4 regions of the Paenibacillus azoreducens genome follow, and region 1 is predicted to be linked to each of the others. Evidence: riboswitches for the same ligand, from Rfam matches in the RefSeq annotation. Region 1 holds a riboswitch; each other region holds the start of a gene.
What was found. Region 1 has a riboswitch for cyclic di-AMP ahead of L6442_RS24455 (alpha/beta fold hydrolase). Riboswitches for the same ligand answer to the same signal wherever they lie in the genome.

Region 2: another riboswitch for cyclic di-AMP. It lies ahead of L6442_RS13980 (3D domain-containing protein); the one in region 1 lies ahead of L6442_RS24455 (alpha/beta fold hydrolase).
Region 3: another riboswitch for cyclic di-AMP. It lies ahead of L6442_RS27085 (hypothetical protein); the one in region 1 lies ahead of L6442_RS24455 (alpha/beta fold hydrolase).
Region 4: another riboswitch for cyclic di-AMP. It lies ahead of L6442_RS00560 (APC family permease); the one in region 1 lies ahead of L6442_RS24455 (alpha/beta fold hydrolase).

The regions. Positions count from the first base shown of each region.
Region 1 is NZ_AP025343.1:5,505,282-5,513,211, forward strand. It holds gene deoD (purine-nucleoside phosphorylase) at 30-740, opposite strand; gene L6442_RS24450 (AcpB/EbpR/MafR family transcriptional regulator) at 873-2,312, opposite strand; gene L6442_RS24455 (alpha/beta fold hydrolase) at 2,384-3,205, opposite strand; cyclic di-AMP (ydaO/yuaA leader) riboswitch at 3,361-3,522, opposite strand; cyclic di-AMP (ydaO/yuaA leader) riboswitch at 3,594-3,795, opposite strand; gene L6442_RS24460 (hypothetical protein) at 4,186-4,524, shown strand; gene L6442_RS24465 (AraC family transcriptional regulator) at 4,673-6,871, shown strand; gene L6442_RS24470 (helix-turn-helix transcriptional regulator) at 7,008-7,930, opposite strand, start outside.
Region 2 is NZ_AP025343.1:3,194,580-3,202,509, reverse strand. It holds gene lpdD (prenylated flavin chaperone LpdD) at 1-349, opposite strand, end outside; gene L6442_RS13985 (polysaccharide deacetylase family protein) at 549-1,367, shown strand; gene L6442_RS13980 (3D domain-containing protein) at 1,585-2,241, opposite strand; cyclic di-AMP (ydaO/yuaA leader) riboswitch at 2,250-2,406, opposite strand; gene L6442_RS13975 (amino acid ABC transporter ATP-binding protein) at 2,658-3,380, opposite strand; gene L6442_RS13970 (amino acid ABC transporter permease) at 3,367-4,026, opposite strand; gene L6442_RS13965 (transporter substrate-binding domain-containing protein) at 4,110-4,916, opposite strand; gene L6442_RS13960 (alpha-glycosidase) at 5,397-7,145, shown strand; gene glgA (glycogen synthase GlgA) at 7,218-7,930, opposite strand, start outside.
Region 3 is NZ_AP025343.1:6,086,406-6,094,335, reverse strand. It holds gene L6442_RS27100 (helix-turn-helix domain-containing protein) at 1-120, shown strand, start outside; tRNA gene L6442_RS27095 (tRNA-Leu) at 345-427, shown strand; gene L6442_RS27090 (glutathione peroxidase) at 1,009-1,491, opposite strand; cyclic di-AMP (ydaO/yuaA leader) riboswitch at 1,939-2,149, shown strand; cyclic di-AMP (ydaO/yuaA leader) riboswitch at 2,277-2,449, shown strand; gene L6442_RS27085 (hypothetical protein) at 2,624-3,016, shown strand; gene kdpF (K(+)-transporting ATPase subunit F) at 3,157-3,234, shown strand; gene kdpA (potassium-transporting ATPase subunit KdpA) at 3,397-5,082, shown strand; gene kdpB (potassium-transporting ATPase subunit KdpB) at 5,577-7,607, shown strand; gene kdpC (potassium-transporting ATPase subunit KdpC) at 7,699-7,930, shown strand, end outside.
Region 4 is NZ_AP025343.1:101,510-109,439, reverse strand. It holds gene L6442_RS00565 (DinB family protein) at 1-592, opposite strand, end outside; gene L6442_RS00560 (APC family permease) at 722-2,545, opposite strand; cyclic di-AMP (ydaO/yuaA leader) riboswitch at 2,679-2,856, opposite strand; gene L6442_RS00555 (gluzincin family metallopeptidase) at 3,570-4,574, opposite strand; gene L6442_RS00550 (phosphotransferase) at 4,852-5,748, shown strand; gene L6442_RS00545 (TerD family protein) at 5,838-7,930, opposite strand, start outside.

The DNA.
Region 1 (7,930 bases):
AAATTCACAATATTTCTGGATTCAAAGCCCTATACATCCGCTATGATGGTGTCGAGCGCGATTTCCGCCATCTGATTAAAGGACTGCTCGCTGTCTTTATGCTCAGAACGTTCATTTGTCAGCAGTTGACTTCCTACTGTCAGGATGGACAATGCCCTCACTCCGTATTTGGCAGCCAGCGTATACAGCGCCGTGCTTTCCATCTCAACGGCCAGAACCCCGAATTCCATAAATTTATGAAGTCTTGCCAGCGTCTCTCTGTAAAACTCGTCGGAATTATACACATTCCCTACAAATACGTTTGCGCTGCGGCGAACGGACTCTTGATACGCTTGCATCAGCAGGCCGAAATCGGCGGATGGCGCATAATTGCAGCCGAGAAAAATCTTTTCTGTCATGTTGCTGTCCGAGGAAACCGCCTGCGCGAGCACGATATCCCGGATTTGTAGCTCCTTCTGCATCGCGCCGCATGTACCGATCCGGATCAGCTTCTTCGCCCCGTAATCTTTGATCAGCTCCGTGACGTAAATGCTTATCGACGGATTTCCCATTCCCGTCCCCTGAACGGACACCGGAATTCCTTTATATAACCCGGTAAAGCCGTACATCCCTCTAACCTCGTTGTAACACCGAACGTCCTCCAGAAAATGTTCGGCCACGAATTTGGCGCGGAGCGGATCGCCCGGCAGCAGAACCCGTTCCGCAACGTCTCCGGCTTTGGCCCCCAGATGAATACTCATGTTGCATTTCCCCCTTGATTAAACTGGCGAGCGATGATTTGTTATCGCTTACAGTAGTTATCTTAAAGGGAATCCGGGGCCGAAACTAGTCCAATTGCTGCCGTTGGATACGGAAGAAAAAGGACCATGCTGTTACGCCATCAACTCCTGCCGGATATTTTCCAGGTCCCTTTTCGTCGGGATCGTGGAAATGATGACCGTTGGCACGCTCGTTAAGGATACGGGCATCGTGCTGATCACGAAGTCGATCTGATGCTGCTTGATGATATCATCGGTCAGCCCATGCAAAATCGAAGTTTCGATCGTCAAATCGTCGCCAATTTCCCTTTTGATCAAGTTCGCGACGTAATGCCGCACCGAAAACTCCTCGCCGATAATCAAAAATGCCTTTTTGCTTTTATAACGAAGGCTGGAACTGATAATAAACGTAAGCTTGGTCAAATGATAGTCATTGTAAATCATATCTGGGAAGCTCCGCTGCCAATGCTGCATACAATCGGTTACGGACGCAAAAATGGACTGCTCTTTCTCCTGGATATACGCAGTCAGATGGCTGTGCGAAACGGCCATCAGTTCGGGAATGGCGTTATCGATCCGCAGCTTGTCCACAAATTCCCGGATTTCGGCCAAAAACCGCGGTCCTAAGTTCAGCGCCGGAAAGGCTTCAGCCAATACAGCGATAAGCAAGCCGGACATACGGTTCTCTTCACGATCCCCACCTTCCGAAGGAGGCGCTTTTTCCTCGAAAATATTCAATCCGTCCTTGTCATGGTATTGGCTGAGGTTGAACATCGACTGCAAAAAATAGACCTCATCCTGAGGCAAAACGACGCCGTAAAGCTGAGTAAGCTTCTCCGACAGTTTTACGACGGGGCCGTAAAACGCGTTTTGATCCCAGGCATAGCTGCCGTTTTTGAGCGCAACCCGATGTCCCTGTTTGACTCTTTCGAGCACAATAGCGATCAGAAACGACAGGCTGCGCTTGGAATTCAAAAAGTAGATCACTCCTTTTTCCCGCTCGATTTCCGCCACTAAGCCGTTCAGCCGGTCAAAATCGGCATTCGAAAAAGGCCATCCGGTATACGGATAAGCCTCGGTAAACAGTTTCCAGAAAAAATAGCGGACATGAATTTCATTACCTTTAAGCGTCGGCGAGGAGTACGTAATCCGAAGCTGAAACGGACGCAGCTCATCCCGGTTTAGATGAATAATCCATTTTTTGAACGAGGAAAAACTCATGTAGAGCTCTTCCGCCACCTCTTCCGCAGAGGCGTTTCCGTTGTTTACGAACAAAAGCTGCATCAGGCGGAAATAAGGCGTCTCCCGAAGCAGCGGTTCCAAAACTTCCTGAATGCTCGTGCCGTAACGGTCCCGGCGGAAAATGATGCCCCTCCCCCTCGATACCTCGATATGCATGGACGGGGGCAGGAGGTGAAGGGCCGCTTCGACGATTTTGCGGACGGACTTGCCGGATAACCCCAGCTCTTTTTCCACCTCGGCAAACGTAAACCACCGCTCCTCCCGGTCCAGCAGCTTCAGCAGCGATTTCAGCTGCATATATTCTTTATTCATGTCATCACCTTTACCCGTTGCTTCCGCCAGGCCAAGCGGTACCTCAATATTCTAGCCAGCGAAGGCCATATTCAGCCCGAAGGCTGCTCCATCCGGTAAATACGCTGGTCAATCAAAAAATTAAGCAAAATACGGTTGAACTCAATCGGCTGACATAAATGACTTGGATAGATCGCGTCTTCAATGACCGCCTTCTGTGCGCAGGAGAACCACTCTACCGCCTTGTTCATCTGGTTCACAAACCATTCGCTTTGTCTGCCCGCTACGCATAATATCGGCATTTTCAGCCGCGTTGAACCCGGATCCGTATGGACCTTCAGCAAAGCCATCCGCTGCTTGATCGATTCGGTAGGCCGTTTATGAAACAGCTCATTCCGTAAAATACTGTAAGCCGGAATCCAGCGGTGGTATGTCACGCGGAGCGAGCGGAGGAAAAATTCCGCAGGCAGATAATAGGAAAGCCAGCTGCATGCCTCGAGGATTTTCCACAGGCTGCTTTTGGTGCCAAAAGGACCGCATGGACCGTAGAAATAACTGTCCACCAGCACAAGCGCATTTACCCTGTCCGGGTAAGAGGCCGCAAACTTTTGCACAAGCAAACTTCCGCTCGAGCAGCCGACAAGGGTCACTTTCGGGATATCCAGTTTATCCATTAATTCGTTTAAATCCTCGCATTGCGTCTTGACGATCTCTTCCACTTCCACGTTTAACTTCCCCGAATTTCCGTATCCCCTCAAATCAAGCACGATGACTTTGGCTCTTTTGCTGAAATACTCCACTTGAGGCTCAAACATATGATGAGATGAAAGATGTCCATGAATAAAAACAATGGGCACGCCGCTGCCATGCGTCTCATAATACAGCGTTGTTCCGTTCACTTCTATATTAGGCAACTTCCTTCTCCTCTCCATTATGCATTATCTGACGATGCCTTCTTTAATCCAGAACTAAATCCGAAAACAGCAAAAAAAGAAGCACGGGAAAGAGGAACTCTCTTTCCATGCTTCTTGAGGCAAGGCAAATAAACCTTGCATTGCATGTATAAAAAGCAGCCTCTCTTCTAACGCTTACGAGGTTAGCTGACGGATTCGGACCCAAGAGTAGCCCTACTCGAATGCTTTTTCGAGATTCACCCCATGTGACGAATGATTGATCATCACGGCCGGTTCCCCCGTTTTCCGTCGGAACGGAAATTCAGCGATCTTAGACATCCATTCAATTTTCCGCACAGAAAAACACAGAGCAGGTACCCTGTGTTCGTTGACAACTCACAGTTTCACTCCTCTCTCATAGCGACGCTTACGAGGTTAGCTGTCGGATTCGGGCAGTGAGAGTTGCCCTGCGGATTGGAAGCCGATATTAAACCGCCTCTTCTTCCGATTCACCCCTAGCAGCGGCTTCATTCCGTATGATCGGAATGCCATGCCAATGCTGATTGTGGTTCCCCCGCTTTTCGCAATTGAAAATTCAGCGCAATTCATTCATGAAGCGAAGATACTTCATAATGAGTTGACTATACGCCTGAGCCGGCAAACTGTAAAGGATGGTTATGATAGAATTCATGGCCTTTTTTAAGGCTATTGCCGGTTTCCGGTCACTGAACTTACTCAATCATTCATTTACAACCGAAAGCTTCCGTTTACTTGATTTATGTTCCGCATAACACTTGATGAGCGGCCCCCTACAGAAGCGGATACAGGGACATTTGCTCGCCTTTCAGAATTACCGGCTTTCAGAAGGCCTGTTTGGCAGCGAATGAGTAGGATGGAGAAACTTCGAGTTCTTCTTTTCGACCAATGACTGGCTTCGTGTCACATGGAACACCGTATTTCTGAATGGGCTGTTTCTTGTGTTCGGTTTGGGGACGGCAATCATGCTCTCGGTGCTGCTCAATGAAGTCGCGGTTAAATGGTTCAAGAAGACGGCACAGTCATTTGTCTTTTTGCCATACTTCATTTCTTGGCTGGTCGTTAGCATGATGGTGCAGACGATGTTCAGCTCATCCGAAGGAATGGTGAATCAGGCATTGACCTCTCTAGGATTTAAAGGGGTAGATTATCAGGTGGAGACTACGTCCGTATGGTTAGCATCTTCTTGCTATGACTGCTGTCTAACACAAAGCCCCGTTACTAGCCGTAAGAATCTTCGATTCTTCGCTGGCGGCGGCTTCTTTTTTATTTCCCCCTCCCAAAGTTGCCCCTTAAAACGTTAGAGCCGGTAAGGAATACTCCCGATGAAAAGACGATTGAGAACCCGAATAGGCAAATAAGAACTAGGCAGAAACAACGTGATTAGATATCATAGAATTTAAAAATAAAAACACTTTCCTTGGGATAATTAAGAGGGGGCGGCATTTTCATATGTTCAAATCGACATATCTGCGTATTTTTTTATGGAGCTGCATCTTAATTACCATCATTATCATCCCGTTTTCATTATTTCTGATTCAGCGATTCTCGGATTATGCCTCCTCCCAGCTCGGATATATCAACAGGGACAGAATTGAAGAAACATTAGACCGTACGGAATTCATCCTGGCTAAACTGAAGTGGTACGGTTTGAACATATATGAAGATCAGACCCTTCAGAACTGGATATACTCCCTCGGGGATGATCCCTTGCTTGATGCCGCAGCCCTGCAGACCTTGTCAAAATATTTATCCAAAGAATCCTTTTTTGAAGGCGCTTACTTATTTAATATGCGCCGGGAAAAAGTAATGGATTCCAAAGTTGGTCTTCTTTCATTCGACGAGTTTTCGGATCAGACGATATTGAAGCGTGTTAAACAGAAAGGCCCGTTCTTATTACGGTATTCCCACTATGAGACCGGAGGGAAGTCATATATATCATTGGTATTCCCGTCCTCCTATGTGGAAAAGGAGCACTATGGATATTTGGTTGTGCTGTTAAATCCACAAGTATTGCAGAACTATCTCATTTCAGGGGAAGGTTCAGAGAAAGGCGCGAAAGATTATCAAGTGACACTCATGGACCGTTCCGGGCAAACGATTCTAGGCCAGGCGGACGATAGGATCATGGCTGGCGTGATGCGTTCGAGAACAGATGCCAAGAAAGGTTCCTTCGAACTAAAAGCAGATGAGCAGACTTTATACGTGAACTATGCCGATTTAGATACTCAGGATTGGACGATTTATTCCCTGTCCGGCATGAAACAATTCCGTAAGCAGGTTACCTCTTTCCAACAGACGATTGTATTGTGCTCAATTCTGCTCCTCATCTTGCTGCTGGTCGCAGTACTTTGGAATTCACATTTCTTCTTCAAGCCTTTCCGGATCCTTGCGGCTCAAATCCATGGCAAGCTTGGCATTCATGCCAAAAGCGATATCGATGCGATTCGGCAAAGCGTCGTTTTATTGCGGGATCATTCCCCGCTTATCAAAACGGAATTTTTACGGCGGTGGATATTGCAAGGCAGGCTGGGGAACAGCGCACGCGAGGCTCTTTCACGTGAATCAAAAATACTCCAATACGAATGGATACGGCTGGCCGTTGTCAAAATCGATGCTTTCTACGAAACCGCAGAGCGTTATGATTTTGCCTCCCAGAGACTGTTGAAATACGCCATTGGCAACATTGCGGAAGAAGTACTTATCAGTAAGGATCGCGCAATCGAAGTTGTCGATTTCGGCGGCGACCACCTGCTCCTCCTTATTGGCATAGCCGATCAAGCAGATGACATGATGGAGGATTTGAGCCAGCTCAGCCGCATGGTAAACAGGTATATTCAGCTCAACATAACCGTGGCATACAGTACGGCAAGGCATGTTCGCGATGATCTGCGCGCCGTATACGATGACTTATGCGAATTGACGTTGTTCAAATTCATCAGCGGTGACGACAAAATTTATACGGAACAAGAATATGAGCGCTACGCGGATTTGCAATATCAACCGGATGATACCCTGCTGGACCTCCTTATTCAGTCGATTCGCAGCGGCAAGGAGGAGCAGTCCTTTCATTGGCTGGAACAATGGTTTGTCCGGCTGCAAGCGATGAATTATTCCGAATGTCAATTCCAATTAAAATTAATGTTCTTCTCCTTCGTCAAATCATTTAGCAAACTTACTACCGTACATAACGTAAAGGGAATTGAAAATCATCTAAAAAAATTCGCAAAGCTCGAAGACATCCACATGTGGATGAAAAAAGAGATTTCCCGGATCATCTCCCTGCTTGGCGACCAGAAAAGCTTAAACCGCAAAGGAAAAATCGTTGAGGAAATGATTGAGTATATTCGATATCACATTCACGATCCAAGACTGTCTGTCGAGAGCATCGCCGATCACATCGAACTTTCGGCCAAATACTCGCGTCAGCTGTTTCTGGACCATTACGGGATGTCATTATCCAATTATATTTTGAATATGCGGATCGAAAAGGTGAAGGAATTGCTTCAACAAACGGATATGAGCGTTGCCGAGATTGCGCAGCAGGCCGGATTTCAGACGAAGAGCCATTTTTTTACCGCCTTCAAGAAAGCGACCGGGATGACGCCAGCCCAATATCGTTATCAGCAGATCGATGAAGCGAGCGGCTGAATTCCCTTGATGTCGATGCCATACGTTAAAATAAAAGAAACGACTTGTACATTGCTTAATGGATCAGCCCTCTTTCGCCATCACAAAATAGGCCAACCATACGTTATGGCTGGCCTATTATCGTCTCAATATCCTCTCACATCGCCGAATCCATATATTCATCCGGTTTGATGCCTTCATATCTGGCAAAAGCGCGTTTGAAAGAATATACGTTTTCGTAGCCCACCCGGCGGGCGATGTCATCAATGCCGCAGCTTCTTTCTCTTAACAATTCCTTCGCCATTTCCATACGGAGCCGGCATAAATAATCATAGAAATTGATTCCGGTAACTTCCTTGAATATCTTGGAAGCCTTGGAGACAGACATCTGAAATATTTCAGCCAGCTGTTTTAGCGAAACATCGGCGCTTGTATAATTTTCGTTGACATACTCCAATAGCCGGCTGCCTACTTCAATCGTCGATGTTGTGTTGGAATACCGGTTGCGTTCGCAGATTAACGTCCCTACTTCATACACGTAGCTCCACATTTCCCCGATATTCTCTCCCTTGGCTTTATTGGCGAACTGTTTCGCGTAAATCCCCGTATCGAGATTCAGCTCATGCAGCACCCTCAGCATCGTTTCCATCAAGAGTGAAACCAGCTTGATCATACTTGCTTCGGCCAAGTCCCGTTTGCCGTTTTCGGCGCTGATTTCATACAGGATCTGCATCGATGTATCCAGGTTCCCGATCTTCAGATTATTGATCAGTTGGACCTCCCAATCCGTCGGATAATAATAGTCGACGATATTGGGAATGGTTTCCTCCTGCAAGGCCGGAAGATGGCTCTGCGAGAATAAAATATACTGCAGGCTTTCATTTGCCGCATAGTACGACTTACTGATGCCGACAAGCCCCTTCTCGACCGTTCCGGACAAAACATAGGGCTGGAATCCGCAGGTCTGATCGATCTCTTCCGCGATGTCCGATGCAATTTGTTCCATCATTCCATCCTGTCCAAAGATGCCGTCGGAAGACAAAATCAGCGCTTTATCCGCATGGGTCACTTCAAACAGCT
Region 2 (7,930 bases), 2.3 Mb from region 1:
CGGTACATCCAAGCGCCTTTGCCGCTGTTTTCGCCATATATTCCGCCAGTTCATCTTCGCGGTGCCCGGGCAAATCCACAGTCCGAACCTGAACGTCCTTGTCTTCTTCGTTAAAATAAGCGGTAGCCACAGCACCGATATGCGCCTCTCCTCCAGTAAGAAGAAGTAAGATATCACGCCCTGCAGAGACCTCCTGAATACGGATATCCCACTTCGTTGCATTCACTAAAAGCGCCTCCTCCACATTGCCGCCTGAATTTTTAAATCCCGCAAATATGGCTTTCGGAATATCCGCGTTTCCCCCCAGCGCCCGCGAAGCATGCAGAGCCCGATAAGTATCTTTCAACATTCCCCAGCCAACCGCCACCAAATCGCCTTTGCCGTCCAGCTTGCGTATATTTTCACACTATATTATACACTTTGAGGGATGGTTATGGAAAAGAGGGGCTATTTTCTAAAAAACATCATAATTCCTTCCAAATTGGGACATAACAGTATAGACAATTACATTTGCCGACAGCATACCGTGGAAAGGAGCCGTCATCTGTATGAGAAACACTTGTCTTGGCAAAGCCCTCGCCGCGCTGCTGGTCATGAGCCTGCTGTGCCCTGAGCCCGGCCTGCAGGCGGCCTTAGCAGAAGGAGCTGTTTCTTCCCAGCCCGCAAAAGAAACAAGCAGCCGCGAAAGAGCAGAAAAGCGCCAGGAAAGGGTTTTGAAATTAGGCCAACTCATTAAAAAATACCCGGAAACTTTCAAAATCCACGGTCCTCGTACCAAGCAGATCGCCCTGACTTTTGACGATGTTCCCGATCCCCGTTATACGCCGCAGGTCCTTCGCATTTTGTCCGCAAACGGGGTAAAGGCGACGTTCTTCATCGTAGGCAGCAGAGCTAAAAAACATCCCGACCTGGTAGCCCGCATCGTTCGTGAGGGGCATGTTATCGGAAACCACTCCTATAACCATCCGCAGTTTCATAAGCTGACCATGGAGGAATACACGGAGCAAATTATCAGGACGGAAAACCTTTTGTACGGAATCATCGGATACAAACCGAAAATGATCCGCCCTCCCTACGGCGATATAACGGAAAACCAGCTCCTCTGGGCCAAACGGGAAGGTTATAAAATCGTTAACTGGGATGTGGATTCTTTGGATTGGAAAGGCCTCAGCAAAGAGGCTGTAAAGAAAAATATTATGGCTACGGCCGGTCAAGGTTCTATTATTTTACAGCATGCAGGCGGAGGCAGCTCTTCGGACTTGTCGGGATCGATCGGGGCCCTTCCGGAAGTTATCCGTGCACTGAAGAAAAAAGGGTACACGTTCGTTACCGTCCCTAAACTGCTTCGGATTCAAAAGGACAAGTAGGACTGTACTTGAATGCAATAAAATGCGTGCTTGTCTGGGCACGCAGCACCTTAAAAAAGGTCCAATCCCGGGGTAATGCTTTCCCTGAATTGGACCTTTTTCTTTTTAACATCATAGCTTCACATAGATAAAAGAGCCGCCTCAAGTCTTAAAGACTTTTGAGGGCGGCTCCGTTTTATTAAAAGCGATCGGGGGTAAGTCAATGCGCTTCTAACATCTAGTTAATAAAATACAATTCGACGTTCTGGAAACCAAAATCGCTGACGCTTTGCGCGCTGCCTGGAACAAAGATGTCAATGCGGTTGCCTTTGATGGCGCCGCCTGTATCTCTGGCTGTGGCTACGAAAGCTTTTTTAGGAAGACCGGGGAAGCTGTGACCTGTGATAAGAACCTTCGTGCCAAGCGGAATGACAGAAGGGTCTACCGCGATGGTTCCCAGTTCAAGCGGATTGCCGAAATAATCGACGGCGCCCCATCCTCCATTTTCGCTGGCTGCCGAGGAGTAGGCTGAAGCTTTCACTTGCAGTTTTTTAGTGTAATTATAGGATTTCCCCCATGCTTCCACGACCTTTTGGTCGGAATCAACATTCAGGGAAGCGGAAATGAGCGTTGGAGCCGGATCCGCATATGCCTTCACCGTGTTTTGTCCCGGTACATTCAATTTCAAGCCTGCATAGATGTTGTTTGCTTCAATGTTTGGATTGGCGTTCATAAGTTGACTTAAACCTACACCGTATGTTTTTGAAAGAGTATAAAAGGTATCGCCATCTTTGGCTACATGTACAGAATCCGCGTGAATCGGTGTGGCTTGCATCGCCAAGGTAACGCCGAGTGCAGCTGTCAATATTTTAGCAGTCAAAAATCTCTTCTTCATAGTTCCTCCTTAAGATCCATCAATGCCTGCGAGGTTAGCTGTCGGATTCGGATTGAGGAGACAACCCTACGTTCCAATGAACGATTCACCCCAAGTGATGACTAACATTTCACGATAAAATTTTCCCCCGCACTTTGTGTTTCAAAGTTTCGGCTCATTCAATATATCACAATTTTGTAACCTGTGCGCATGAAATTGTTACCAGTTTGCAATCTATAGAAACAAAACTTCCGTTATCAGCGTGACTTTGATATATAAAGCTGCGAAAAAAATGACATTCTTTTAAAGAATTTAGTTACAAATAAATCGATTTATTAACAGTATTTTTGTTATGTAAACAGAGTACTTTCTTTATATGACAAAAAAAGCTCCGTCCAAGGTTATGAACCCTGTACGAAGCTTTAAGCAGCATCCTGTTAGAGAACCTTGCTGAGGAAATCTTGGGTACGGATGTTTTGGGGATTCCCAAACACCTGCGCCGGCGTGCCTTCCTCCATGATGTGTCCGCCATCCATGAAAATAATCCGGTCGCCGACTTCTCTGGCAAAACCCATTTCATGGGTTACGATGACCATGGTCATGCCGCCTTCAGCCAGCTTTTTCATCACTTCCAGCACTTCCCCTACCATCTCGGGATCCAGCGCCGACGTCGGTTCGTCGAACAGCATCACATGCGGCTGCATCGCCAGCGCGCGGGCAATGGCTATGCGCTGTTTTTGGCCACCGGAGAGCTGGGAAGGATATGCATCCTTTTTATCGGCAAGGCCAACGGTCCGCAGAAGTTCCAAAGCGATTTTTTCGGCTTCAGACTGCGGCATTTTTTTCACCTTCACCGGAGCAAGCATTATATTTTCAAGTACCGTTTTATGAGGGAATAAATTGAATTGCTGAAACACCATCCCCATTTTTTCACGCGTGAGGTTGATGTTATGCTTTTTATCCGTAATGGACTCGCCCTCGAAGGTGATTTCGCCTTTTGTCGGCGTCTCAAGCAGATTCAGGCATCGCAGAAACGTACTTTTCCCCGATCCGCTGGGGCCGATGACAACGACAACTTCCCCTTTGGCGATTTCGATGTCCACGCCTTTCAAAATTTCAAGTTTGCCAAATGATTTATGCAAATCCTTAACGGTGATCATCCGTATTTAACCTCCTTTCGAACAGGCCGAGCAGCTTGGAAAGCGTAAAGGTCATCACAAAATAAATGGCAGCGATGATCAAAAGCGGCTTGAGCGATTCATACGTAATGCTAGTTACAGCCCGTGCCTGGTACATCAAATCAGTAACACCGATAAACGATACGATTGATGATTCTTTAATAATGGTTATAAATTCGTTGCCGATGGCCGGCAGCACGCTTTTCACGGCTTGCGGCAGGATGATGTATCTCATGGTCATGCCTTTCGTCATTCCCAAGGAACGAGCAGCCTCGGCTTGTCCCCGGTCAATCCCCTGGATCCCTGCACGGAACACCTCCGCCAAATAAGCGGAACTGTTGATGCAAAGCGTAATAGCACCGGACTCGATCGGGGTAAATTTAATGCCAAACGATGTTAAACCGTAATGGATAATAAAAAGCTGCACGAGCATTGGGGTGCCCCGCAAAATTTCCACCCATACCGTGCCCAAAAAACGCGGCAGCCAAAAACGCGACAGCCGCAGCAGGGAAATCAATATGCCGAGAATAAAGCCGCAAATGACCCCAATCGCCGCCAGCAGCAGCGTATACTGAATACCCGTCGCAAAATACGACCGATACTCCCAGAACGTTTGAAATATATTCATGAAAAGCTACATCCTCCTTCACGTACAACAGAAAAAATAGCGAAATGGCATTCGCTATTTTCCCCTGTTTTGCAAGATCGATATTATTTGGCCACAAGCTCGCTGGCTTCGGAAACAAACTTGTCAATTTTATTTTCTGCTTTCAGGCGGTCCAGCGTTTTGTTGATTTGCTCCACAAGCTCCGTATTGCCTTTTTTGATTCCAATCGCATAGCCGTCTTCTTTATATTCCGGCACAACGTCCGCAATCGCAAGTCCCTTCACATTTTTAAGGAAGGCTTCCGCTACCGGTTTTTCCATGATCGATGCATCGACGCGGTTTGAATTCAACTGCATAATAATGTCGTTGATTTTTCCGAGGCCGGTAATTTTCGCGCCTGGAATGCTTTTGGCGATATCTTCCTGAATGGATCCGGTTTGGATACCGAAAGATACCCCTTCAAGCGACTTCATCGTCTTATATTTGTCTTTATCGGCTTCCCGTACTACAACCGCTTGCTGGGCTTTGTAATAATTATTCGAGAAATCCACTTCTTTCTTCCGGTTTTCATCCGGCGTCATACCTGAGATGACAAAATCGACGCGGCCGCTGGACAATTCACTAAGCAGTGCATCAAAGTCCATATCCTTGACTTCCAGCTTGGCTCCCATATCTGCAGCGATCTGCTTGGCAATCTCGATATCGAAGCCGACGATTTGGTCTTTCCCATCAAGCATTTTGTGAAATTCGTATGGCGGAAAATCCGCGCTTGTTCCAAGCACAACCGTTTTTTCCGTTTTGCTGCCGCCATTATCTGAAACAGATGCCTGATCCGCATTTTTACCACCGCAGCCTGCCAGCAGACTACCGGCCAGTATCAGGCAAACCGTTAAAACTCCCCATTTTTTCATCTTTCTTCTCTCCTGTCTTCAACTTGATTCCTTATGTTTTAGAAATAGTATGATCATATTGGCCGATCGTCATCAGCGTAGGAAAACATGTTTTATACTACAATACTCTGCATGATTATGCAATGTAATTTTCATACAAATATACTGTTTTCAATATTTTGTCAACAATGAAACTCCGAGTTTGGTCCTTATCTTCCATTGGTCGATACCAATTGAATGTAACGAGTTTCATTTTCGCCATTAATTCCATATTATTCCACGAGAAATCGGGTTATTCATTTTCTTTTTCATCTATCTATGGTCAAATCAGGTATTTGCTTTGTTGTTTTTATGCATTTCTATTCACAACAGAATCAAGCAAGTCATTCCCCATTTTGGAGCATAATAATGACAATGCCGAATCAGGACAAAGAGGGCCATGGGCCATCATTCCGATATTGCGGTAAATGAAGTATCCAAAGACAAATTGGAGGTGCAGTCATGCTGCTCGAAGCTTTATATCATGTTCCCCGTGATAAATGGGCTTATGCTTACGATTCGCGCACGATTCACCTGCGTGTACGCACCAAGAAAAACGATGTAAACTCCGTAGTTGCGATGACCGGAGACAAGTATGACTGGAAATCGACTTATTTTGAAATTACGATGGACAAAGCGGCGTCCGATGAAATGTTCGATTACTGGGAAGCCGAGGTCTTGCCCAAATACAAACGTTTATCCTACGCTTTCCGCATTACGGCAGGAACAGAAACAACCTATATGTTGGATAGTGGAATATATCATTATTGTCCCGCTCCGACGGGCGGATATTATGAATTCCCCTACATACATGAGATCGATGTGATTACGGTCCCTGAATGGGCTCAGGATGCGATTTTCTATCAAATTATCCCTGAGCGGTTTGCAAATGGCGACCCAAGCAATGATCCCGAGGTAACGGACCCTTGGGGCGGACAACCGAAAATGGATAATTTTTTTGGCGGCGATCTGAAAGGAGTGCTCGATCATTTAAATGATTTGGCGGATTTGGGTATTAATGCGATCTATTTCACTCCGCTGTTCAAATCCCCTTCCAATCATAAATACGATACCGTTGATTATAAGCAGGTCGATCCTCATTTTGGCACCAATGCTCTTTTAAAAGAAGTCGTCGAAGCCTGCCACGCCAAAGGGATCCGGGTGATGCTTGATGCGGTTTTCAACCACTGCAGCGAACAGTTTCCCCCGTTCCAGGATGTGCTCAAAAACGGCGAAAAATCGAAATATAAGGATTGGTTTCATGTTAACAAATTTCCCGCCCGGATAGAAAACGGCATCGCCACCTACGATACATTCGGTTTTTACGGCAATATGCCGAAATTTAACACGGCCAATCCGGAGGTAAAGCAATATTTGCTGGACGTTGCCGAATACTGGATCAGGGAAATCAAGCTGGACGGCTGGCGCCTTGATGTTGCCAATGAGGTGGATCATCATTTTTGGCGCGATTTCCGCACGGTGGTTAAAGCAGTGAATCCGGAAGCGTATATCGTCGGCGAGGTATGGAGCGATTCTTTATCCTGGCTGTCGGGGGATCAATTCGATTCGGTGATGAATTATCCTTTTGCCGAAAAGGTGCTGGAGTTTTTCAATGGCGGGATGGATGGCGCCACCTTCTCTAACCGCATGAGCTCCCTTCTGATGCGCTATCCGCAGCAAACCAACGAAGTTGTGTTTAACATGCTGTGCAGCCACGATACCCCCAGATTGTTGACCCGGGTTGGAGGCGATAAACGCAAGCAAAAGCTGGCGGTCGTTTTCCTGTTTACCTACATGGGCACACCGTGCATTTTTTATGGCGATGAGGTTGGCATAACCGGCGACGTCGATCCCGACTGCCGCAAATGCATGATATGGGAACAAAATAAGCAGGATCGCGAGCTATATGATTTTTATAAAATGATGATCCATCTCCGCAAAAAAAATAAAGCGCTGCGCGAAGGCAGATTCCGCTTTCTGAAGGCCGATCCGGGCAATCCTTGCATTATCTACGAACGCGCGAATGCCGATATCCACTTTACGGTCTGGATGAACAATACGGGACAAAAACAAACCCTTTCCCACCCGATGGTCACGACCGATTGGCGCGATGCCTTGAGCGATGAGCAGGTTCCGCCAGTTAACGGCGTGATGAATATCACCCTTGACGCATACGGATACCGGATTTTGTACCGTAAAATCGCCAAGTAACCGGCAGAAACTGAAAAGAGCATTCCGAACTTTGTTAAGACCGGAATGCTCTTTTTGCTTACTTTCATTTGACTATTTTCCGCCTGAAATCCTGTGATAAATATCCATATATTCGTTCGCTGAAACATTCCAGCTGTAATCCCCGTCCAATGCATTTTTCACGATCCTGTTCCAGTGCTCGGGCCGATGGTAAAACGACACGGCGCGCCGGATCGTGTGCATCATATCGTGGGCATTGATATTCGTGAAGCTGAAACCATTCCCTTCCCCCGTAAATTCGTTGTACGAATGAACCGTGTCGTTCAGTCCGCCTGTTTCCCTGACAACGGGGATGCTGCCGTATCTTAACGCAAGCAGTTGGCTGATTCCGCAGGGCTCGAAGTTCGACGGCATCAAAAAAATATCGCTGGCTGCATATATTTTGCGGGACAGCGCATCGTCAAACATGATTTGGGCGGACATTTTTTGCTGGTGGCGCTGCTGTGCCTCCCTGAACCACTGCTCATATTTGGGGTCGCCCGTGCCAAGGATGACAAACTGCATATCGTCAAAGGTCAACATCTCGTCCAATACTCTGAGCACAAGATCCAGCCCTTTGGAATCGACCATGCGGGTAACCATCGCAATCAGCGGAACATCGCGGGATATCGGCAGTTGAAGTTCTTCCTGCAGGCGCACTTTATTTTCTCTTTTGGCGGCGATGCTGGCCCCGTACTGGAAAGCGATATGCGGATCCGCAGCCGGGTTATAACTTTTCGTGTCGATTCCGTTTACGATCCCGCTCA
Region 3 (7,930 bases), 580 kb from region 1:
GGTACATATGTGTGGGATGAGCTTGAGGAAAACATTACGTTGTCCGAGAAGGAAAAAGAGTTTATCAAAGAATACATCAATTTTACCCGTTACAGAAAACAACAGTCCAGCGAAGAATAACTTCTTCACAGTGACGCGCAAGGTTAGTCTACAAGTTTCTGACATGCGGCATAACGGGCTGAAAAAACGATCTTGGATGCGGGGTACATGATCCAAAAGAGGCGGGCGAAGGCCCGCCTATGTCTTCACAGTACGAAGATTTGGCCGCGCATTTTAAATAAAACTATTTACATTTTGGGGCGAGTAGTATATAATAAAAGAGTTGCTGAAAAAGATGTTGATATGCGGTAGTGGTGGAATGGCAGACACGCTATCTTGAGGGGGTAGTGGGCGTACGCCCGTGGAGGTTCGAGTCCTCTCTACCGCATTTATAGCCAGTCAAAAATCCCTGTTTTTACAGGGATTTTTGTTGTATTTGGCTCCGATAGGATCCGAATATGCGAAAGAGGCCGCCAAAAGGGCGGTTTGGTTCTGAATGCGGCTAACGAAACTGGTAAGCGTTATTGCCGTAAAAACGGTGCCGATTTAATTTTAACGAAACTACAGATCGTTATTTGAATGAAATACGGCCGAATGAACTACTTTTGAGCAGAATAACGTTCCCTGGTTTCGTAAGAAGTTTTAGAAGCCCATTTTTGCCCGAATAGCGATTGCGTGTTTCGTTAGCCAGTCCAACCGCAGACATCGTCGGGTGATCAAAGCAGTCGTTCCGAAGGGCTGCATTCCGTCCGGCCTGAAACATAAAGCAAAACGTCTATCGAAGTACCCTCTAAGAAGCGAGGGCCGCGTTTAGCGGATGTTTTTCCTGTCAGTTACAGAATACATAAGCTCCGCCGAACACTTATATAATCGATGAACATAAAAATAGCTGCCGAGATGTTCTCGACAGCCTGCAGAGGCCGCCAGGCCTCTTTTTTGCTACTACATGTTTTATTCCGCAGATGCATTTCAGTCTCCAAGCAGTTTAATGACATCCTCTTCCAGTTTATCCGGCGTTGTTTGCGGGGAGTAGCGTTTCACCACATGTCCCTCTTTGTCGACCAAAAACTTGGTGAAATTCCATTTGATCGCTTTGGATCCCAGAACTCCCGGGGCCTGTTCGGTAAGGTACTTGAAGAGCGGATGAGCATCTTCGCCGTTGACGTCGGTTTTCTCGAACATCGGGAAACTGACGCCGTAATTGACCTGGCAAAACTCCGCAATTTCCTCGTTATTCCCTGGTTCCTGATGCGCAAACTGATTGCTTGGGAAACCGAGAATTTCAAAATTTCGTTTATGATATTTTTCATACAAATCTTGAAGCCCGCGGTATTGCGGCGTAAATCCGCATTTGCTCGCCGTGTTCACGATCAGCAGTACCTTCCCCTCATAAACGGACAAGGGTACGGCCTTTCCCTGAAGCGTGTGGGCTTGGTAATCGTATACTGACATGTTTTTGCCCTCCTTCCATCTTATTTGATATGTAAAACCTGATCATTGCAGCGCTTTTGTTATATGCAACTTCATTTTACTTAATGAGTCATCCCGTTTCAATTCGGCGTCAATGGAAATGGTATCTTGTATCAGGGAATTTCCGGGGGATTGCGGGTGGTAAAAGCTGTTTTTTAACAGAATGCATGTTTTTGCGCATCATATCGGCGGTTTACCGGAAATTCCAGATTCCCTTGCGGACAGGAGGATGAAAAATGACAGCCTGATTTACGAAAACAGGTGAAATAAAGAGGTTGGACGACTTTAGAGGAGATAAAAACCCTTGTAAGCGATAACTCAATTCAAAATGCCGCATTTTTAAGCGATAGGTGATTTCGCGTCACCTTTACACGTTTTGCGCGCGGGTGTATGATTCAAATCGTATTCAAAACATATTCTAAACGTTTCCATTTTTAATCGCTGAGTTTCTGCCCGCAGGTGGCGGAAATCGGGGGAACCAATCGCGTGTATTCCTGTTGTCCGGTGTGAGAGTCGGAAGCAGGCGGTACCGCAGGGGTGAATCCCGCGGAACGGATGCCATGGATCCGAAACGCGGGTAGAGCGACTCTCACCGCTCGAATCCGTCAGCTAACCTCGTAAGCGTCGTATGAGAGAGGAATGATGAAACTTGTGATCGATGTGTATCGACCGCAGGGGACCTATTAACCTCTGTGGTTTTTTGTTGCCAAAATGGTTTGAAAATGAAAGGAAATGCAAAAATTTCGGAAAATTAACGATTGATTTGAATGTCTTTAACGCTTAATTCCGGCTGCGGGCCGGAAGCGGGGGACCCAAATTAGCGCCGCATTGGCGGTGCCCGGGGTGAATCCTCCCGTCCCGAAAAGGGACGATGGGGGGATGGGCGACTCTCACGCCCTAATCCGTCAGCTAACCTCGCAAGCGTATAGGGAGAGGCAGCATTTGTCGTGGGCAGTGTTTTCATGGCTTTCTTTCGCCATGGGTAACAGGCCGCGGGAAAGGACCTCTTTCCTGCGGCTTTTTTGTTGTGAAGCAGACTCGGCAAAAGGCTGTAAAGCAGGTCTTACGGATTTTTTAATAGACTGGACATCTTGCCGGAAAGGGGGCGAAAGCCGTGGAAGAGGAACTCATCGTTGTTACGGCGCCTAATGAAGCCGGGCGCAAATTTATTAAGCTTCTGATTTATCTCAAACGGCCTTTCGCCGTGCTAACCAATAATTTGAAGGAAGAGCGGGCGCTCAAGAAGCTGGGCGTTTCGCAAATCATCCGGATTCATACGAACCATACAGATGAATGGGCCGTGCCGGAGCAGAAAGTCGGCCGGATCTTCATCTTCGAGAATAGTCTCAATTTAACTTGCCGGTATTTGCAAATATGCCGTCCCTGGACTTCACGTCCGATCTATGTGATTACGCGTACAGGGAATTCTCCGGGAATATACCGGGGGCTTGGGGCCAACCACATCATTCATTCGTTAAACGGCGAAGTTGGATTTTTGCTGAAGTAAATGCGTTTTATGACCGAGAGGAGAGAAATCAAAGCCATGATGGACTTTCTGATGATCGTGACACTTGCGGGAGTGTTCGGCGTTTTTCTGCTGTTCCTGATGTGGTGCGGCCATATCGTGGATGGGGGAGGGGAAGAACGATGATCGTAGTGTCGGTTTTGGCGCTGCTCGTATTCATCTATTTGGTATATGCCCTGATCCATCCGGAACGGTTTTAGTACAGGGGGAACCGGGGGTCCCCGCAAAGTAATCGGAACAAGCCTCGAAGGTCACGCGACACTTTGTGGAGTTATATTTCCGGGGTCCCCGCAAAGTAATCGGAATAAGCCTCGAAGGTCACGCGACACTTTGTGGGGTTATTTTATGAGGAGGAAGCGAAAGTGGATATTTTGCAGATTTGCATTGTCATCGCGGTGCTGCTCCTGCTGGTCAAGCCGGTAGGAAGCTATATATATCATGTGTTTTCCAATGAGGCCAATCGTACGGACAAGATTTTCGGACCGATGGAAAACATTTTATTTAAAATCATCGGGCTAAAAAACCGCTCAAGCATGAGCTGGAAAAAATACGCTCTTAGCATGCTGGCGACGAACATCATATTGGTGGCCCTCAGTTATCTTGTTCTACGATTGATGGGCGGGCTGCCGGTGAACCCGAGCAACGTCGGAAACATGGATGCCAGCTTGTCATTTAATACGGTCATCAGCTTTATGACCAACACGAACCTGCAGCATTACAGCGGCGAAAGCGGCATGTCGTATCTCGGCCAGATGATCGTCATCACGATGATGATGTTTACCTCGGCGGCTTCGGGCCTTGTGGTTGCCATTGCTTTCATCCGCGGGATTACGCGCAGAGGGGGCGGGCTGGGGAACTTCTTTGAGGACTTCGTTAAAGCCCATACCCGCATCTATTTGCCGCTGGCGCTCATCGTCACATTGGTGCTGGTCGGCTTGCAGGTTCCGCAAACGCTGGAGCCTACTGTGACGGTCAACACGATTGGCGGCACAGTGCAGCATATCGCCATGGGGCCGGTCGCCTCCCTGGAGTCGATCAAGCATTTGGGAACAAACGGCGGCGGTTTTTTCGGGGCGAACTCCTCGCATCCGTTTGAGAACCCGCGTCCGTTGACGAACGTGATCGAGATTTTGAGCATGTGGACGATTTCGGCCGCGCTGCCGTATACGTTCGGACGGTTTGCCAAAAACCGGAAGCAAGGCTGGATTATTTTCTCGGCCATGATGTTCTTATTTTTAGCTTTCCTGTGCCTGACTTATGTTTCGGAAAAAAGCGGCAACCCGCTGATCAATCAGCTGGGCATCGACAGTTCGCAGGGCAGCATGGAAGGCAAAGAGGTCCGCTTCGGCGTAGCGCAGTCCGCGCTGTTTACGACGGTTACCACGGCGGCGACCACCGGATCGGTCAACAATATGCATGACACGCTGACGCCGCTTGGCGGGCTTGCTCCTCTGGCGGAAATGATGCTGAACGTTGTCTTTGGAGGCAAGGGCGTAGGTCTGGTCAACATGCTGATGTACGCCATACTGGGCGTGTTCATCTGCGGGCTGATGGTCGGACGGACGCCGGAATTTCTGGGCCGGAAAATCGAAAGCCGGGAAATGAAGCTGATCGCCATTGCGATTCTCATGCATCCGCTGATTATTTTGGCGCCGACGGCCATTTCGTTTATGACGCATTTGGGGACCGACGCTTTGTCCAATCCGGGATATCACGGGCTAAGCCAGTCTTTGTATGAGTTTACTTCTTCCGCTGCGAACAACGGCTCCGGTTTTGAAGGCTTGGGCGACAACACGATGTTCTGGAACGTTAGCACAGGGCTTGTCATGCTTCTGGGACGGTATGTTTCAATTATCGCGCTTTTGGCGGTGGCGGGCTCTCTGTCGCGGAAAAAGACGGTTCCCGAAACCATCGGCACCTTCCATACCGACACGAAGTTGTTCGCGGGCATTTTGGTCGGTACGGTGCTTCTGATCGGAGCATTAACCTTCCTGCCTGTGCTTGTACTCGGACCAGTGGCGGAATTTCTGAAAATATCGGGAATATAGCAGACCTGAAAATGGCGCTTCCCCAGAAAATGAAATAATGGTCGACAGGGTAAATGAACTTAGGGACTGTCCGCGTCGATTGACGTTTGGAGTCCGGATATTTTCGATAGGGGATGGGTGTTAGTGCGTGTTCAAAAAGGCTGGTTTTCAGCACCGAGAAGGTTGGATGAAGCTAGGGACGAAAGGAGTGGAGCGTACGTAGTGGGTACGTGAGCACCTGAAATGTTTCCGAAGGAAACATACTTCGTAAGCATTCGCTTAGGCCCGGCTGAATTCAAGATTCGATGTCGATCCAGCTTCCTGATCCACTTTGTGTTAGATATAGAATTTATAAGTTATCTAGCTACGCTGATGAAATTCTATATCGCAAGAAAACCTACCTTTGCATCGCGGCCCTTTCATCCTTGGACTGACCTCGATTGGTTTTCTTATCAAAAGCGGACTTTTTGAACAACCTCTCTTAGTTTCCTTAAATAAACGAGGTGGAAATAGTCATGAACGGAAAACGCAAAAGCATGCTCACAGGCGATATCATCAAGCATGCGATGAAAGATAGCATTCTGAAACTGAATCCGGTTGTAATGATGAAAAATCCGGTGATGTTCGTCGTGGAAATCGGCACGTTTGTCGTGCTGCTGATGGTTTTGTTTCCGGCCTACTTCAACACCGGCGAACGTATAGGCTTTAATTTGGCTGTGTTCCTGATCCTGCTGTTCACGGTACTGTTTGCCAACTTCGCCGAAGCGCTGGCTGAAGGCCGGGGCAAGGCACAGGCGGACTCCTTGAAAAAGAGCAAGCGGGAAACCACCGCCAATAAATGCGTCGGATCGGATATTAAAGTGGTCAGTTCCACGGAGCTTCGCAAAGGCGATATTGTCATCGTCTCGCAAGGCGAGATGATCCCTGGAGACGGCGAAGTCATTGAAGGGCTCGCATCGGTCGACGAATCGGCGATTACGGGGGAATCGGCCCCAGTGATCAAGGAAGCCGGCGGCGACTTCAGCTCCGTTACCGGAGGAACGCGCGTCGTCAGCGACCGGATCAAGGTGAAGATCACCAGCGATCCGGGGGAATCGTTTATCGATCGGATGATTTCACTCGTTGAAGGCGCGTCGCGCCAGAAAACGCCGAATGAAATTGCGCTTAATACGCTGCTGACCACCTTGACGCTGATCTTTTTGATCGTGGTCGTAACGCTAGCGCCGATCGGCAAATATTTGGGGGTACCGCTCGATATCCCGGTTTTGATTTCCTTGCTGGTGTGCTTGATCCCGACGACCATCGGCGGCCTGCTGTCCGCGATCGGGATTGCGGGGATGGACCGCGTCACCCAGTTCAACGTGCTGGCGATGTCCGGCAAGGCCGTCGAAGCCTCAGGCGATATCAATACGATGATTCTGGATAAAACCGGGACGATTACCTTCGGCAACCGGATGGCCAGCGAGTTCATTCCTGTAGGCGGCGCTTCCTTGCCGGAAACGGCTTATTGGGCGGCGGTCAGCTCGCTTAAGGATGAAACGCCGGAAGGGCGGTCCGTACTGGAACTGATGAAAAAGCAGGCGCTTGAGTATGATGAGGCCATCGCCGCAGGCGGCGAATTTATCGAGTTTCAAGCCGGCACCCGGATGAGCGGCATCGATTTGCAGGATGGACGGCATGTCCGCAAAGGGGCCGTCGATGCGGTCCGGCAGTGGGTGCTGTCGCAAGGCGGCAGCATTCCATCGGATCTTGCGGCCAAATCCGACGCCATCGCATCCGCAGGGGGGACGCCGCTTGCGGTAGCGGTTGACAGCGGCATCTACGGCCTGATTCATCTGAAAGATACGGTTAAACCGGGGATGAAGGAACGTTTTGAACAGCTGCGGCAGATGGGCATCAAAACGATCATGTGTACCGGCGATAATCCGCTAACGGCAGCGACGATCGCCCGGGAAGCGGGCGTTGACGAATTCATCGCCGAAAGCAAGCCCGAGGATAAAATCGCCGTCATCCGCCGCGAGCAGGCGGAAGGCAAGCTGGTGGCGATGACGGGCGACGGTACGAACGACGCTCCGGCTTTGGCCCAGGCGGATGTAGGGATCGCCATGAACAGCGGCACCGTTGCCGCCAAGGAGGCGGCGAACATGGTCGATCTGGACTCCGACCCGTCCAAGATCATTGAAGTCGTGGCGATCGGCAAACAGCTGCTGATGACGCGCGGCGCACTTACGACGTTTAGCATTGCGAACGACGTCGCCAAATATTTCGCGATTATTCCTGCGATGTTCATGGCGGCCATTCCTGAGATGAAAGTCTTGAACATCATGGGACTGGGATCGCCGCTGTCGGCTATTTTGAGCGCACTCATTTTTAACGCGGTCATCATTCCGCTCTTGATTCCGCTGGCGATGAGGGGCGTCAAATACAGACCGATGAGCTCGCCCTTGCTGCTGAGCCGCAACTTGATGATTTTCGGGCTCGGCGGGGTGATCGCTCCGTTTGCCGGCATCAAGCTGATCGATCTGATCGTGCATTTATGGATTTAATTTTATGGATTTAATCATTGGATTTTAAGGATAGAGAAAGCGGGAAGATTTTTATTAAGCCCGCCAAGCTTATGAAAAAGGATGATATACGATGAAAACGACGGCGAAATACGAAGAAATGCGGCATGGCTCGATCTGGCTGATCGCGCTGCGGTCCAGTTTATTGTTTATCGTCATTTGCGGTATCGCCTATCCGCTGGCCAGCACGGGGCTGGCCCAGCTGATTTTCCCGCATCAAGCCAGCGGCAGCATGGTTAAAGACAGTTCAGGGCAAACCGTGGGTTCGGAGCTGATCGGGCAAACTTTTACGGACCCGGCGTATT
Region 4 (7,930 bases), 1.9 Mb from region 1:
TCTTGCTCCAGTACTCGGCTAACCATATCGCATCTTGCGTAATGGCATGTTCATCAAACAATCGTTTGATCCTGTCTGGTTCAACTTTTTCTTTGAACTGTCCTGGTGCCAGCTCCGATACGATTTGTCGTGTTTGCTTACCCACGGCTGTTCGATATGCCAATAAGGATTCAAAATGGATGCTTGAACTTAGATCAGCAATATCCTCTCCGCTCATCTCATTACCGGAATGGGAAAATCCAGTATTCATTTTGTCAAACCAATTTCCGGCATAAAGAACTTGTTGACCATCCGCGACCAAAATATTCATAGTCATATCTTCAATGCGAGTAATATGCCATAGATGCCATGCTATCGAGTTTTTGGTATTCGGGAGGGTTACCGGATACTTTCTGAAAGTTGTTTCATTCAAATGTTCTACCGCTAAATTTTCCAGTGTTGGCTTGTCTGTGTCTCCAACGGCCGGAGAATGCAGCCAGGCATGTAGAGAAAGAAATAATTGAATCGCTTGCGAATGTTCTTGGGGTTTTAAAATGATGTTATTTAGTGCCTTATGGCTTTGACTCCAAGCCCTTTGCGCTTCCAAGTCCATAGAAATCAACCCGCTCCTCTTATCGGCAGAATCTCTTACACAATCATATCATGAAAATAATTCTCTAAACACCAATTTACAACAACGCCTCATCACGGATTATGTTAATGGTGGTTTTACTTCCTTTCCTTATTTCTTCAAATGATACGGTACCGTTGTCACAATCACGTCTTTACGGTACAACAAATACGTACGAATCATTAAACTTGTCTGGTTATGGAGCAAATTCTGCCAGCTGCGCTTAGGAATAAACTGGGGAATGATAACCGTCACCTGATAATTTGACTCGCTTGCTTTCCGGTGAACGGTATCAATAAATTTACTTAGCGGGTGGATGATGCTCCTGTAAGGTGAAGGCAATGTGACCAGTCGGACGTCGGGGCGCCACTTGTTCCATTTTTCCTCAAACCTGTTCTCCTCTTCCCGTTCAAAAGGAATGTAGACTGCAATAATCTGGTCCGCTGACAGAGACTGCGCATAATTTAAGGAACGTTCGACAACATGCGTGATGCCGGATACGGGAAGAATAACGACATTCCCTTCAATCGGAACCACCGGTTCGCAGGTCGACAAACGTAGCTGGTCACCCACCGCTTCATAATGCTTCTTAATGCGATGAAACAGATAAACGATCAGCGGTAAAAATATCAGCACCGGCCAGATTTGCGGAAACTTCGTTACAAAGAACATGACTGAAACCGTAAAGCTGATCAGCGCGCCGATCGTATTGATGATTAGTTTCATCACCCAGCCCGCAGGCTTCTCACGAATCCATTTCACCATCATGCCTGTCTGTGACAGCGTGAATGGAATGAATACCCCTACCGCATACAGCGGAATCAAATGTTCCGTTTGCCCGTGGAAGGCGATTATCAGCACGATCGAGAGCAAACCAAGAATAATGATCCCGTTGGAGTAACCAAGACGGTCGCCCCTTACGGTAAACATTCGAGGAATGAACCGGTCCTTCGCCAGATTAACCGCAAGCAGCGGGAAGGCCGAGTAACCTGTATTGGCGGCAAGGACAAGGATCAGAGCGGTTGTTCCCTGGATGAAAAAGTACATAAAATTTCGTCCAAACGTCTGCTTGGCGATCTGGGATACCACCGTCTCCTGGGGATTCGGGGAAATCCCTAAATAATAGGCAAGAAACACGATACCGGAAAACAACAGGGCTAGCAGAACCCCCATCGCCATTAATGTTCTGGCGGCATTTTTCGGGGCCGGATCTTTGAAGTTCGGGATGGCATTGGATATTGCTTCAACACCTGTCAAGGCCGAACTGCCTGATGCAAAAGCTTTTAACAGCAAAAATAAACTGATGCCCGCTACAGGTGTTCCTATTGGCGTATGAAGATTGGGGGAAACATGACCGGTCATGATATTGTGCAGCCCTACGCCGATCAAAATGAACAGCGCAAATGCAAATAAGTAAACCGGATAGGCCAAGATGGATGCCGACTCGGTTACACCCCTCAGGTTCAAAATGGTAATCAGAATAACAAATGTTACGGCAATCCCTACCGTATGCTCATGCAGCACAGGAAAAGCTGACGTTATCGCATCCGTCCCCGCCGAGACACTGACCGCTACTGTTAAAATATAATCCACCAACAAAGAGCCTCCAGCTACCAATCCAGGAAGAATCCCCAGATTCTGCTTGGACACAACATATGCTCCTCCGCCGTGTGGATAGGCAAAAATAATTTGCCGATATGACAGAATCAACGCCGTTAATAAAATGAGCACTCCAATCCCGATAGGGATCGAATACCAGAAAGCCGCTGTACTGACGGTGACCAGAACTAAGAGGATCTGCTCCGGACCGTAGGCTACGGAAGATAACGCATCCGATGAAAGTACGGCTAATGCCTTTTTCTTATTTAATTTTTGTTCTCCCAGTTCTTTAGATTTTAGAGGCCGGCCAATAAGAAACCTTTTCAATGCTGCCATTGTTTATGTCACCGCCAGTGTTTAAGTTGAAGAAACCATGGATGTACCCTTATTGTTACCCATAAAATCAATTTTGGCACAAAAAAGCCACAGGAAAGTTGGACTTTCCCGTAGCTTTCATGAGCACACAACAAATTCCTCTTTCATAACGCTTACGAGGTTAGCTGACGGATTCGGGATTGAAAGTATCCCTACACTCAAAAAGTGAATAATCAAGTGATTCACGCCTCTTATCATTTGAATTCCAAACATACGATGAGTGGATCTAATCGGTTTCTCCCTACCCATTGGGCGTTGAGAAAACAACCATCCGCGAGATCAAAACCCGGGATGGTTGTTTGGCTAAGTTAGCTATTGTAGATCGCTTGTTTACATGTCGATCAGATTAGTTGTTTTGAGCATTCTTGCGATAAGCGCCGTTACCTCGGCACGCGTCATCTGTGCTTGAGGACTCAGATGTGTTGGGCGGTTTGGCAACCTTCTCTGGGATATGCCTATCCCTTATCTTTGATTTCATAACTTTGCAGTCCGGCCAGAGCGATGCCTTATTGTTGCTTCAGCTGACGGAATGGGATTCAAGGACTTCCACTGTTTATACCAACGGGTAATGTCGGCGTGAATTGGCAGTTCCAACTCGCGTTCGATCCTCTGTTTCAGAAGCAAATATTGTTCTTCTACGCCTATCATGTTGCCGGCGGCATGATAAAGCTTCATCACGGATTACGACGGGGACAGCATGATGATTTTATGGAAATATAAAACAAATATGTATAAAAACAGGGTGTTTCTGTAGCAACCAAACACCTTTTCAAATTTCCCCAAACTGGGGCTGATCAATAACTCTTTCCTCTGCAATCAATCATATCACACCGATGAAAAGTGATGGACCCCAAAATTTCTATTGTTTATGATGGCGCGTTTTCTGCTTATTGATAGGAATAAAACAAAAAAGAAGGGGAAGTCCCCTCCTATAACATAAACCAACTCTTATCGTTCATCGTGATCAAAAAGGTCATTTTCTTACTTACTTTGCTCTTACCATCTTTGAACCGTAATTTTCTCTTAAATAACCCACCCATAGATCATGCAATTCCGCTTTGCTGACCCCAAAGATACGATCCCAATCCTCAGGATGCCTGATAAAATCATTTAATTTCTCATATCCGTATTTGGCAGCCAAAAATTCCACAATGGTATACGAATATGGATATCCGTTCCTATAAACGAAGGCAGACCCGTCTAACTCATCAAAGCCAGGTATTTTGCCGGCAGATACCAAAGGGGGAAGCACGTTCAAGGCATTTAAGTCTGTTTTCCCGAAATAATTGGCAACCCCTTCTTCCAACCATGTGGGCCGCTTACTGTCAACATGCGATAAGACGACATGCGTAAATTCGTGAACGGTTGATTGAAACATGGAGGGCCGATATTTTGGGGATACAATGTATAAAGCGTCTTCGCCAAAAACGCCAAGCGACCAAAAGTTAGAAAATTGCCCGATCGAATAAATAAAATTCATTGGGTTTGGAAATACGGTAACCTTCGTTTTCGCAGGCAGCTTCACTTGAATCGCATCTGTAATACGTCCATAGTTCTGTTCCAGAAGATCTGCAAGCTTATCTAGCGAGTCATCGTTTTTGGAGCTGTAAAAGATAAAGTGCTGCGTTTCCAGCCGATTCTTATAAAAACTGGATTGTAATGACGACAGGTTCAAATAGATAAAGATGAAGGATATCAGCGCAATAACGGAAAGGACCACACGCTTACCTATCTTTTGTGGAAATAAAGGAGCTGTTTTCGACTTTTTGATTAGGCGATAGGATGCAAAAAGAATAAGGAGCGTCCATACTGCACCGAATAACGTGATCGCTTTATTGAACTCTCCAACCCAATAAAACACAAAATAAGACGCCGTAGTCAGCAAACAAAGAATACTCCCTGCCCAGTTCGATCCCCTGGATTTCCAAACCCACCACATAAGCAGACCAGGTATGAATAAATTGGCGATAACGAAATCAATGACCAGCATGAATACCCTCGCTTGTAATAGGATTAGACGGACAAAATGGACATATCGGCGAAAAAGAACTTTATTAAACAGTTTTGGACTTATTTTTAACGCTAAAAGAGAAAGGCCATCCTTTTGAAATGGCCACCATTGATTACGAAGACATAAAAAAAGAGTCCTGAAATTTTTCAAGACCTCATTCAACATCATACCAAAAGGAGAATTATAAGTCTATATTTTCCCCGCCATATATGTAAAAATCTGTTTCGTACAATATTGTGCGGGAGGGAAAAATGGAATGATTCCAACATGCTTTTCAGATTATTGCTCCAAAATACCTTTGCTGAATGAGGTTGCTGAATGGTCGTTATTAAGAAAATGGACTCTTTCTGAAGTCTACAGGATAAAGCTAACGAATGGTGAATCACGCATCATCAAATGGGGTGGCCGTGAGATGGCCGGCGAAGCTGGAGTATATCGGGATTTAGTGGGTCCGTTGCAGATTAAAGCTCCGCAGATTTTTGAATATGTGCAGTTGAAGAGCAGCGGAGTCATGATCATGGAAGATGCGGGAAAAGAAAATTTGGAAGAGAATCCAAAGTCGGCTTATTTTTTGGAGGCTGCAAGGGAATTGGCAAGACTAAGAATGCAAGCAGCATCCAACTTGGAAAAGACTCTTCCTAAGCAGATCATGAACACTTATTACGTTTCAGCTGAAAAATTTTTAGGGTTGCTAGATGGTCTTTTGAAATCGAAAAAGTTAGCAGAATACAAAGCTTTATTTAAAGTTAAGGCAGTCCTGCCTCGTTATTTAGAACAACTCTATCAAACGGTACCCGCCACCATCGTTCATCATGATTATCATGCAAAGAATCTTTTGATCGAGGATAATAGCGTCGTGCCGATTGACTGGTCCACAGCCTATTTAAGCCCTCATCTTGGAGATCTATACTGTTTGATTGGGGAGGCACAAGCCTGGAGTCATGTATCGAAGGAAGATATAGTTTCAGCCTACCTCGAAATAGCTGATGTTCATGTGGATCATCTGAACTGGCAATTGAGAATAGGCGGTATATGCTGGCTGATCAAGACATTGCATTGGCTTGTTTATGGCGGGACAGATATCATTCCTGGATCAGAAGCTTGGATACCCGATCTGCTGCAGGATGTCGAAAATCTCCACGAAATGGCCTGATCTTTTCACGCAGATGAGACCCCATTTGCAAGCAAAATCCAAGCAGCCAGCCTCCCGGAGATGATCCGGAGACTGGCTTTTTGCTGCATCTACACAAGATATTCAGCCATAATCTGCTCGATATCATATGGAGTAATCCCTTTTCCCTCCGAAAATATCGCATCCGCCTGATCCGCAGTATCTACCAACTCCCCCCTTGCCTTAGCATGGAGCATGAATAAATCATACAGATCCGGCTTCTGTAAAGCAGCCATGGCTTTGCCCATTAAGACCATCCCTTTTTGATTCCCCTCGATATTATTGTAGTAGTTAGGATGTCTCGTCAGCGATAGATCCGTCCATATGACCGCACGTTCCACCAGATCCAGGATGACGGGAATCGCAATCTGCGTATCGGCTGTGACATCAATTTTATTCTCCACCGTAGCAGGCTCGAATATCTCGCCGGAACCCGGTTTTTTGCGCATCATCCACCCCACGAAACATTCCGGCAAGTCGCAATACGGCTGAACCGTATACGAATGAAGTGTAGCGACGATATAACGCACGCCATGATCCACGATGGAAGGGATATGAAGATCGATGAACTCACACGCTCCTTGAGGAGCTGTCACGATATCTCCGCTATGCACGGCCTGGTATTTGGAGGATCGCAGATTCGTATATGAAATATGTTCAACACACTGCCAGTTTCGATCATACATGACAGCGGACAGATCGATATCGACACGGCCGGTATGCTTGCCGTTCACTGTCCCTTCTTTCCACCAGCTGAAGAAACGGATCGTATCCCCCTCCTGCATGGGCACACGGCTTCCCCGAACAATCGTACGCAAAGCTTTGCTTGCCGATCTTTGGGAGAACGGAACATTATAGCTTTTCAAGCGTTCATCAACATAGATTTTCCCTAACGAAGGCAGCGTCGAAAATCGCTGTATAAGCACCTGATCGCAAATTCCTACGATGTCCTGGCATGCCGCTGCATCAATCTCCGGCAGAGTATTGGGAATCGCGGTTGCTTTGGCTATATTTCCTTTTGGGAAAAAGATGCGCAAGTCTTGAGGCTCATGGCGATGTGCAAAATGCTTTTTCACCTGCAGCAACACAGGCGTCGAAACTTGACTCGCAACCTCGCCGAATGCCAACACCACATACTCCGCATGCTCGGTTAATCGCAATAAATGATCCAGTCTTCTTGCAAATTCACCCGGACGCTGCATCAACAGATCGATCAAAGTCCAGACATTATGATATTGGAATGCGAGTTCGACACTTCCGTTAAAGGTCGTAAAGGGCTTATTATTGCGCAAAATATCAAAAGCTTCCTTACACCCTGCAAATTGATTTTTATATTCTGAAGGATGCAAAATTTCGCCTAATCGAATCCAGCGCTGTTTATATCTCAGCATGTCTTCTGTAATCGGGCAGCACTGTTCGAGCAATCTAAGCAGCAGCCGTCTCTCGGGACGCTTAAATTTGCGAAAACGCGTGGCCTCGGCCAGACTGACATCGCCATCCGACCATGCAACAGCCAAGCGAAGGACATCGGTTGCGGTCTTGAAGTATCGTCCGATGAGTTTCATATTGGCCTTATCATGCTTCAATAATGAACCCACAACAAATCCCGCATTTTCCTTGAACGGAATTTCGGAAGGAAGTATCCCATCCAGTTCATCTACATCCGCACACTCTATCGCAGCATCGATATCCTCTTTGTCCGTCGCAGAGATCGATACCTTGGCCTCAATAAGCTGGCGTATCATCGTATGAAACTCCGCTTTGCTTCCCAGGTCAATCACTTTCAGGTTGATATTATCCATTAAAGGGATTCTCCCAGCAGCCTTATACTCAGGCAAATCCAACGTAAGATAATGATAGACCGCATTCAGATAAAGCTCGGCATCCGATTGCTCCATGACCTGCACTGGGAAGTCAGGATACATCGGTTTGTATTCCACATGAGCGCCAACCATCACCCTCAGATCGGCGACCAACTGAGAATAAAATGCTTCAAACTGCTCCTTGGATAAAGTGCGGACAGTGCCCATCAAATGATGGGAGAACGTAAAACCAAGATATTCGATATTTTTCATCGCCGTAGCCAAATAAGCTTCCGAAATCCGGTTAGAACCTTGCCCCCGGTTCACAATCACTTTGTTCGCTCTTCGTAAATAAATGGTAT